DNA from 3 places in the Streptosporangium sp. NPDC004379 genome. Region 2 is predicted to be linked to each of the others. Evidence: predicted binding sites of a transcription regulator. Region 2 holds the regulator's gene; each other region holds the start of a gene.
The links. The regulator LexA, encoded in region 2, represses DNA repair genes until DNA is damaged. The targets are predictions, from matches to a motif close to TCGAACANNTGTTCGA.
Positions count from the first base shown of each region.

Region 1 (3,268 bases), on a different contig from region 2:
GAGCCGGTCGAGCCCCTCGGCGTCGACCTCGTAGAGGTTCAGCGCCGCCGCGGCGACGTCGCGGGTGACGACGCCGTCGGACCGCACCTCCGCGAAGTCGCGGACCCGGCGCAGCAGGCGGTTGGCGATGCGGGGCGTGCCGCGGGAGCGCCCGGCGATCTCGCGGGCGGCGTCGCCGGGCAGCTCCAGGCCGAGCAGCGCCGCCGAGCGGTGCAGCACCAGCTCCAGCTCACCGGCGTCGTAGAAGTCCATGTGGGCGACGAACCCGAACCGGTCGCGCAGCGGCGCGGGCAGCAGGCCGGCCCGGGTGGTGGCGCCGACCAGGGTGAACGGGGCGACCTCCAGCGGGATCGCGGTGGCCCCGGGCCCCTTGCCCACCACGATGTCCACCCGGAAGTCCTCCATCGCGAGGTAGAGCATCTCCTCGGCGGGGCGGGCCATCCGGTGGATCTCGTCGATGAACAGCACCTCGCCCTCCGACAATGTGGAGAGGATGGCCGCGAGGTCACCGGCCCGCTCCAGCGCCGGCCCGGAGGTGATCCGGATGGGGGCCGACAGCTCGGTGGCGATGATCATGGCGAGGGTGGTCTTTCCGAGACCGGGGCCGCCGCTCATCAGCACGTGGTCGGGCGGCCGGTTGCGCCGCAGCGCGCTCTGCAGCACCAGCGACAGCTGCTCGCGCACCCGCGCCTGGCCGATGAACTCCTCCAGCCGCTTGGGCCGCAGCGCGGCCTCGACCAGCCGCTCGTCGCCCTCGGCGTCGGCCGAGACGAGTTCCCGCTCGAAGCTCACGGCGTCTCCCCCCTCACCGCACGCTCAGCACGCGCAGCGCGGCCTTGAGCAGCGCCGCCACCTGGGGCGCGCGGCCCTGGGCCGTCTCGGCGTCGGCCTGGGGCGCGACGAGCGCGACGGCCTCGTCGGCGTCCTTGGCCGAGTATCCCAGCCCGACCAGGCCGGAGTGGACCTGCTCGCGCCAGGCGGGGACGGCCGGGCCGCCGTTGAGGGCGGCGCTGACGGCCTCCTCGGGTGTGCCGAGCTTGTCCTTGAGGTCGACGATGATCCGCTGGGCGCCCTTGGGGCCCACCCCGGGGACCCGGGTCAGCGCCTTGACGTCGGCGGCGGCCACGGCCATCCGCAGCGCGTTGGGCGTGTGCACGGCGAGCATCGCCAGCGCGACCTTCGGGCCGACCCCGCTGGCCGCCTGGAGCAGCTCGAAGATCCTCCGCTCGTCGTCGTCGGCGAAGCCGTACAGCGTGAGGGACTCCTCGCGCACCACCAGCGAGGTGGCCAGCCGGGCCTCCTCCCCCACGCGCAGCGCCGCCAGTGTGCCGGGCGTGCAGTGCACCAGCACGCCGACGCCGCCGACCTCGACCACCGCTCCGTCGGGGGCGATCGCGGCCACCCGTCCTCGCACCGAGGCGATCACTTCGTCGTTCCTCTCGAGTATCCGGCGGGCCTGCCCCGCCCGCGGAAGTACGCGGCGGCGGTGACCCCGCCGCCCGCGCCGGTGGCCCGCGCGGCCGCCTCGGCCAGTCTGTTCTGGGCGCCGCCCCGCCAGACGTGGCAGATGGCCAGGGCGAGCGCGTCGGCGGCGTCGGCGGGCTTGGGCATGGCGTCGAGCCGCAGCAGCCTGGTCACCATGGTGCCGACCTGGCGTTTGTCGGCCGTGCCGCTGCCGGTGATCGCGGCCTTGACCTCCGACGGGGTGTGCAGCGCCACCGGCAGCCCACGGCGGGAGGCGCACAGGATCGCCACCGCCGACGCCTGGGCGGTGCCCATGACGGTGCGCAGGTTGTGCTGGGCGAAGACGCGCTCCACGGCCACGGCGTCCGGCTCGATCTCGTCGAGCCAGCGCTCGATGCCGGCCTCGATCGCCACCAGCCGGGCGCCGATCTCGTCGTCGGCGGGGGTGCGCATCACCCCGACCTTGACCAGGCGGAGCGGCGCCCCGGGGCGCCCCTCGACCGCTCCGAGCCCGCACCGCGTCAGCCCCGGATCGACCCCCATCACCCGCAGTTCGGGCAACCGCACCGGCACGCCTTCCGCTCGCCGAACACCTGTTCGGTGCCCGACTCTACCGTCTGCGGGCAGGGCGCGCACGGCCATCGAACCGCCCTCGCCGCCGTCACCGTCCCACCCCGTCCCGTGGCCGGCGCGCTCAGAACGAGTCGGTCATGTACGGCCGGGCGTGGAAGGCCGCGTCGAGGGCGTCGTCGGCGTCCGCCGGCCCGGTGAGGAGGCCCGCGCGGCGCAGGGTGGCGGCCGGCACGCCCGCGAACAGCGCGGAGAGGCCCCCGGCGGTGAGGGCGGGGGCCGTCCCCGGGATGGTCCCGGCGGGCTGGGCCGTACCGGAGCCGCCGGAGACCGCCAGATGCCAGGGCCCGGAGGAGGCGGGCCGCTCGGGGTCGTCGACGTGGACCACGACGTCGAGGGTGACGCCCGCCGGGAACCCGCGCCCGGCGACGGCCGCCGCCGGGTCCACCACGCGGAACATCCAGCGGCTCTGCGCGACCTCGTCGTTCACCCGCTCGCCGAGCAGCCAGAACACCGGGTCGTCGGGGGCGACGACCGCGCGGACCTTCTTGGCGACGGAGGACGAGGAGCCGACCAGCGCCCACAGCGCCCTGGCCGTGGCCTCCGAGCCGGCGACCAGGCCGGTGACCGCGATGTCGGGGCCGTCCCAGCCGTAGGCCACGAAGCCGTCCTCGGCCAGGTAGACGAAGTCGCGGGTGCTCTCCAGCCACCGGCGCACGTCCGCCTCGCTCCGGCGGACCGGCCCGGAGGCGCGGGTGGCGGCGTGGACGCGCCCGATGACCTCGCCCAGCGCGCGGGCGTCCCCGGGGCCGGTACGGCGGAGCGGGACGTCGCCGGTCGTGCGGATCGAGCGCAGCCCCTCGGTGGGCAGCACGGCCCGGTGCAGGGCCCCGGCGTGCTCCCAGCCGAGCGAGCGGTAGATGCGGGTGGTGGCGGGGTACAGTGCCGAGACCGGCAGCCTCAGCGCGGCGCAGCGGTCCAGGGCGGCCCGCATGATCATCCGTCCGACGCCGCGGCCCCGGTCCTCGGGGGCGACGGTGACCGAGGCGATGCCGCCCATGGGCAGCGGCCTGCCGTGCCACCACTGGGTGAAGTCCTCGATGCGGGTCGTGGCGACGAGGCGGGCGCCGTCGAAGGCGCCGAGGTATCTGCCCTCCTCCACGGCGGGCAGGACGCCGCGCCGCCAGGGCTCCGCCTCGCCCTCCGGGACGGGCCCGAAGGCCCGGACACGGTT
Region 1 covers NZ_JBIAMC010000024.1:52,661-55,928, forward strand. Annotated here, with positions in the region: gene ruvB (Holliday junction branch migration DNA helicase RuvB) at 1-792, opposite strand, end outside; gene ruvA (Holliday junction branch migration protein RuvA) at 806-1,426, opposite strand; gene ruvC (crossover junction endodeoxyribonuclease RuvC) at 1,423-2,016, opposite strand; gene eis (enhanced intracellular survival protein Eis) at 2,159-3,268, opposite strand, start outside.
Region 1: the regulator LexA is predicted to act here: its motif matches at 2,050-2,065, upstream of ruvC (crossover junction endodeoxyribonuclease RuvC).

Region 2 (3,268 bases):
AGGGATGCACTCCGGGGGTGGTGAAGATGCGCTTCATCTTCAGCCCCTTGCGCAGCCGCCTGCCCCCGCCCGCGGCCGTACCGCTGACCGTCTCCGTCATGACTTCCCCCTTCCGGGGCCCCGCCTTTTCGCGGAACCCACGAGTCGGACCACATCAACGCGCCGCTCTGGCCCCCGGCGCCCGGGGTTCGGATTCAGTTTCGGTCCTGCTTGGCGGAGCGTTCCGCGCGCAACTGCTCGATCTCGGCCTCGAAGTCGGCCAGGGTCTCGAAGCCGCGGTAGACGGAGGCGAACCGGAGGTACGCCACCTCGTCCAGCTCGCGCAGCGGGCCCAGGATCGCCAGCCCCACCTCGGGGGCGGCGATCTCGGCCGCTCCCGTCGCGCGGATGCTCTCCTCCACCCGCTGGCCCAGCTGGGCGAGGGAGTCCTCGCTCACCGGACGCCCCTGGCACGCCCGCCGCACTCCGGCGATCACCTTGTCCCGGAAGAACGGCTCGGTGACCCCGCTGCGCTTGCTGACCATGAGCAGGACGGTCTCCTGCGTGGTGAACCTGCGGCCGCATTCGGGGCACGTGCGCCTGCGGCGGATGGCGCCGCCGTCGTCGGTGGACCGGCTGTCGATGACCCGCGTGTCCGGGTGACGACAGAACGGACAGTGCACGCGGGTCGCCTCCTTGGCCTGCAGGTGGCCCGCGCCCTGTGTTTCGCCTCGTGTTTCCCGCAAACCCCATGGCAGGGGCGCGCGCGCACGTCTTCCAAGGGTCGAAATGCGGTAACGAAAACACAATCTATGGTGAAGTTCACCGGTGGAGCCACTAGATGTTGTGGTCCAACGGTAGGAGGGTCCGACCATGAACGCAAGTCAGCCGGGCCCCGCGCGCCGAAGTCGCTGATCAGCGCGCCGACCCGGCGTGTCGCCCCCTCCTGCCCCGGCGGTCACGGCGGTAACACCCCCTATGCCCCTTTCGCCCCCACGCCCCACGAAGCCACCACACCCTGAGGCCGCACCCTGAGGCCGCCGCGTCCCGGCGGCCGGGACGCCGGCCGCCGGGACGCGCGGTCACCCTCCGGGACGCGCCGTCACGGTGATCACGGCGCCGCCTGCCGGGGCCCGGCGTCGCGGGCCGGGACCGACGAGGAGTCGGCGCACCCCGGATAGCCGACCCCGAGGGTCGTGTCGATACGGGGACCGAGCCACAGCGCCCCCAGGGTGACGAGCGTGAGGACCGCCAGCACGACGACCCTGCCCCGCCTGGTGAGCCGGACCGGCGCACCAGGGTATCGGACGTTCCCCGGCGGCCCGGGCCTGCGGCCGGGCCGCCGCCGGGATCGTGGCGCCGCCATCTCCGCCGCGGTCGCCTTCATATTGACCACCCCCTCCGACCTGGTCGAACACACGTCGAGGAAAGATCGGCGAATCGAACACGATGTCGATCGAACTCCCGTACGATGTTGTACACCACGCCGTCGGTCATTTCGAGGAAGACTCGAACAGTTGTTTGAACATGATCTTCGACGGCGGTACGGTCGCTGTGGGCGACACGGGCAATGCAGACCGGGAGGCAAGGAGATCGCATGAGCGAGCACGACGAGAACGGTTCGGCCGTCAACGACCTGGCGGTGCGCAGACGTGACTCCCTCGGCCTCACCCCCAGGCAGCGGAAGATCCTTGAGGTGATCCGCGACTCGGTGCAGCAGCGCGGCTACCCGCCGTCCATGCGGGAGATCGGCGAGGCGGTGCAGCTCACCAGCACCTCCAGCGTGTCGCACCAGCTGACGGCGTTGCAGCGCAAGGGCTATCTGCGCCGCGACCCGCACCGTCCCCGCGCGCTCGAGGTACGCCTCCCCGGCGAGCCGGTGCTGTGGGTGGACCCGGACGCCGCCCAGGAGGGCGTCAGCCGCCCCACCGCGGCCTATGTCCCGCTCGTCGGCCGGATCGCCGCGGGCGGCCCGATCCTCGCCGAGGAGAGCGTCGAGGACGTCTTCGCGCTGCCCAAGCAGCTCGTCGGCGAGGGCACGCTCTTCCTGCTCCAGGTGGCCGGCGACTCGATGATCGAGGCCGCCATCGCCGACGGCGACTGGGTCGTCGTCCGCCAGCAGCCCGTGGCCGACAACGGCGACGTGGTCGCCGCGATGATCGACGGCGAGGCCACGGTGAAGACCTTCAAGCGCAAGGGCGGCCACGTCTGGCTGGTCCCGCACAACCCGAACTACGACCCGATCCCCGGCGACGAGGCGACCGTCCTGGGCAAGGTCGTCGCGGTGCTGCGCAAGCTTTAGACCCTTCCCTGGAGGAGCGGGCCCCGGTCTCCACCGGGGCCCGCTCCTTTTCACGGGCCCATCGGCCTCCGCGTCCTGTTCTTCCTCCCGCCGCCCCACGCGCCGTCACCGGATGCCGGAACGGCGGGCGCCGCCGTCCTCGCCACCGCCGTCCTCGCCACCGCCGTCCTCGGCACCGCCGTCCTCGGCACCGCCGTCCTCGGCACCGCCCTCACCGCACCCCGCCGCGCTGCGCGAGATGGCGGAGATACTCCACGCGATCGAGCGGGTTGCCGTCCGACCGCGCGCGGTGGGGAGGCGGGCCGGTGACCGGCCGGTCACCGGCCGGCCCCGACCACCAGATCCCCTCGCCCCGCGACAGGCCGGGAAGCCGGCGCTTCACCTCCCGCACCCTGCGCGCGGGGATGTCCCCCTTCAGCGACCACGTCTCCGGTCCCCCGGCGGAGGCCGCCGTCTCCGCCCCGTGCTCGGCGAGCAGTGCGGTGACCGCGCTCAGCGTGTCGGCGGGGATCTCCAGTTCGAAGGCGTGACACGGCTCGTGGACGCGGGTCCCGGCGGCGGCCAGCGCCCGCATCAGGACGAGCGGAGTGAGGTGCCGGAAATCCCCGGCCGTGCTGAGCGGAGGCGCGAAGCCCGTCCGGGTCAGGGTGACGACGCAGTCGATCACCGCCCAGCCGTGCATCCCCTGCCGGAGGGTGTCGCGGACGGCCTCCTCGATCGCCCGGTGGAAGGGACGCGGGAGCGATCCGAGCTCCACCTCCCGCCGGAAGGCGAGCCCCGATCCGGTCACGCCCGGCTCGACGCGCAGCCCGACGGTCGCGTAGAAGTCGTTGCGCCCGTGACGGCTGATCTCCTCGACGGCCTCCCCCGTCCCCGTCGGCCGCTCCAGGTACACCGTACGGCTCGGCTCGAAGACGGCCTCGACCCCGAAGTCGCGCAGGAGCATCGCCGCGATCACCTCCTTCTGGACCTCCCCGTACAGCAGCA
Region 2 covers NZ_JBIAMC010000011.1:8,368-11,635, reverse strand. Annotated here, with positions in the region: gene ACFYSC_RS23290 (vitamin B12-dependent ribonucleotide reductase) at 1-100, opposite strand, end outside; gene nrdR (transcriptional regulator NrdR) at 195-662, opposite strand; gene ACFYSC_RS23280 (hypothetical protein) at 1,091-1,366, opposite strand; gene lexA (transcriptional repressor LexA) at 1,577-2,281, shown strand; gene otr(A) (tetracycline resistance ribosomal protection protein Otr(A)) at 2,493-3,268, opposite strand, start outside.

Region 3 (3,268 bases), on a different contig from region 2:
ATCCCGAGGCACGGCGCGCCGTCGAGTCGTTCTGACCGTCGCCGTGGGCGTGCCGCCGCGGCGCGCCCACGGCCGCGGAGCGCGACACGCCGTATCCCCGGAAGATCACTCGCATACCGCCACAGAAGACCTTCGCTGTGGTAGGAAAAGGCAAATACGGCTTTAGCGAGATGTGGTGAACATGGCACGGAGAGAGGATCGGCACGATCACTCTCCTCCGTCCCCGAAAAGCCGCCTCGACGTCGTCGTGGCGATGCTCGGCTCGACGAAGACCCGCGCCTTCCTGCGGCTGCTGACCTCCGTCGGGGCCAGCAGGACCCAGGACACCCTACGGCTGCTGCCCTTCGTCGTCATGGCCGTGGTCGCCCTGGCCGACCTCGGCTCGGGCCCGGAGACCGGGCTGCTCCCCCTGCTGGCCCTCGGCCCGGCGTTCGCCAGCGTCGCCTGCGGCCTGGGCCGGACGACGGTGGTCGGGATCGTCGCGCTGGCGCTGTGCGTCGCCCTCGGCCTGCACTACGACGTCCTGTGGAGCTCCCGCACCAACATCACCATGATGGCCATCCTGGGCGTCACCATGGCCAGCGTGCTGGCCAGCGCCGGCCGGCTCCGCCACGAACGGCAACTCGCCGACGTCCGCTCGGTGGCCGAGGCCGCCCAGCGGGTTCTGCTGCGGCCGGTGCCGCGCCGGGCCGGACCCGAGATCGGCGTCGCCGTCTCCTACACCTCCGCCACCGCCGAGGCCCGGATCGGCGGCGACCTGTACGACGTGGTCACCACCCCGCACGGGGTGCGGATCATCGTCGGGGACGTGCAGGGCAAGGGCCTGGAGGCGGTGGAGACGGCCGCGGTGGTGCTGGGCGCCTTCCGGGAGGCCGCCCACGACGAGACCGGGCTGCTGCGCGTGGTGACCCGCCTGGAGAACGCCCTGACCAGAGAGCTCTCGGGCGAGCAGTTCGTGACGGCGATCCTCGCCGAGATCACCGGCGACGCCTCCATCACCATCGTCAACTGCGGTCACCCGCCGCCCATGGTGCTGGGAGCCGGCGGCAAGCAGTGCTTCGCCGAACCGCCCGAGGAGGCGCTGCCCCTGGGCATGGGCGCACTGCGGGTCAGCGAGCCGAAACCGTACCGCATCCCCTTCGAACCCGGGGAGCAGGTGCTCTTCTACACCGACGGGGTCATCGAGGCGCGCAACGGGGCGGGCGAGTTCTATCCGCTGGAGGCGCGGGCGCACCTGCTCGGCGGATCGGATCCGCAACTGGCCCTGGACGCCCTGCGCGCCGACCTGCTGCGGCACGTGGGCCGCCCGCTGGGCGACGACGCCGCGATGCTCCTGCTGCGCCACCGGGTGGACCGCCGGACGGACTCCTCGGACGCGTCAGCCCCCTCGGCGGTCCCCTGAGCCCGGCCCGGGTCTCCTGAGCCGCGCCCTGCCCCAGGTCTCCTGAATGCCCGGCAGGGGTCTCTTGAGCGCCCGGCAGGGGTCTCCTGAGTGCCCGGCAGGGCCACAGGACGGGACCGGGACGCCGCGGACGCGGGCGACGGGATGACGGAACGACGCGGTGAGGGGCGCGCCTGCCGGCGTGTGAGGGGGTGCGCCGGGCGGCGGGGTCAGCCGGCCAGCGGGACGCTGCCGGGCAGGGTGGGCTGGACGGGCACGCCGAGCATCTTCTCGACGGTGGCGACGAACCGCTCCGCCTCGGAGATCAGCTCCTCGGCGTCGCGCGCCGACACCACGCGCGTCATGCCGGCCTCGGCCGAGGCACGCTTGGTGGCGCTCATCTCGAAATAGGGGGCCCAGTCGGCCAGCCGGGGCTCCGCCTCCGGCAGCAGCTCCCAGGCGCTGCGCAGCCTGCGCCTGCGGCCGTCCATGGGGCGCGGGCGGGCGGCCAGGACCGCGGCGGCGGCACGCAGGGCCGCCAGGTGGGCCGCGACGTAGCGGGTGGCGGGGGTGGTCGCGGCGGCGGCCTCCTCCAGGCAGTCGCGCGCATCGGCCAGATGCGCCCGGACCGTGGGCGAGAGCCGGGGCCCGCCCGAGTCACCGGGTCGATGGATCACTGCGCTTCAACCTCCTTGGTCGCAAGCGGCTCCCGGCGTTCTCACCGGTGATGTCAAGGCTCGCAGACACCACCGACAAATCCGCCGGGCGGCCGGACGAGGAGCTTCCCCTCTCCCCGTCCGGTTCCCGCCCGCCGTCGCCGCCGTGACGGCGGCGACGGCGGACGACCGCCCCTGGACGCGAGCCGCGAGCCTCGCATCTTTACATCGAACATAAATTCGATCACCCGCACTGTCAAGCAGTGCGGCGAACAAAGGTTCGATCGGCGGGAAAAGCGAGAACCCCGGGAGATGGGGATCTCCCGGGGTTCTCCGCGCTCGAACAGGCGCTCGGGGACGGCCGGCGAACCGGCGGGACGGGCTCCCGCCGCGGCCGCCGCGCGCCCCCGCGGCCTCCGCCGTACCGGCTCCGCCGGGGAACGGCGGGCCGCGGCGGAGACGGCGTACGGGGAGGCGGCGGACGGGCCGCGGTGGAGACCGCGGACGGTCCCTGTGGGCTAGCTCACGAACCTCCTGCGGACGGTCCCCGTGGGCTACCGCACGAACCTCCCGCGGACGGTCCCCGTGGGCTACCGCACGAACCTCCCGCGGACGTGCACCGGCACCCCGGTGCCGAGCAGCTTGGGCAGTGCCGACGCGACGTTCATCGGCAGCCGCACACAGCCGTGCGAGGCCGGGGCCAGCGGCACCGACAACGCGCCGTGCAGGGCGATGCCGCCGTTGAAGAAGATCGGGTTGTACAGCTTGCCGAGGTAGGAGGTGTGCCAGCCGCTTCGCCGCCAGGTCGTCCGGTAGTCGCCCGTCGGCGTGCGGGCGTTGCCGCAGAACCGTTGGGTCCGGCCGTTCCAGGTGGCCGTCTCGCAGTAGGGGATCCCGCTGCCGGAGGAGATGTGGCTGATCAGCCGCACCCTCCCGCCGACGTACAGGACCATCACCTGCTGGGTGAGGTTCACCTCGACCCGGGTCGCCCGGCCGCCCGGCACGAGCACCCTCGGGGCGCGCGGAGCCTCCAGCGCCCGCCACGTCCTGCTCGCCACGGTGCTGGTCGGCGCGATGCCGTTGACCTTCTGGAAGGCCCACAGCGCGGTCAGGGTGCCCCCGCCGTACCGGCCGTCGGCCGTGCCCGGCATGTAGCCGAGCTGCTGCAGCCGCGTCTGGAGCACCTTGACCTCGGCCCCCTTGGCGCCGAGCCGGAGCGTCCGGCCGGGCG
Region 3 covers NZ_JBIAMC010000001.1:250,374-253,641, forward strand. Annotated here, with positions in the region: gene ACFYSC_RS00970 (transcriptional regulator) at 1-35, shown strand, start outside; gene ACFYSC_RS00975 (PP2C family protein-serine/threonine phosphatase) at 182-1,402, shown strand; gene ACFYSC_RS00980 (SAV_6107 family HEPN domain-containing protein) at 1,612-2,058, opposite strand; gene ACFYSC_RS00985 (L,D-transpeptidase family protein) at 2,628-3,268, opposite strand, start outside.
Region 3: the regulator LexA is predicted to act here: its motif matches at 2,306-2,321, upstream of ACFYSC_RS00980 (SAV_6107 family HEPN domain-containing protein).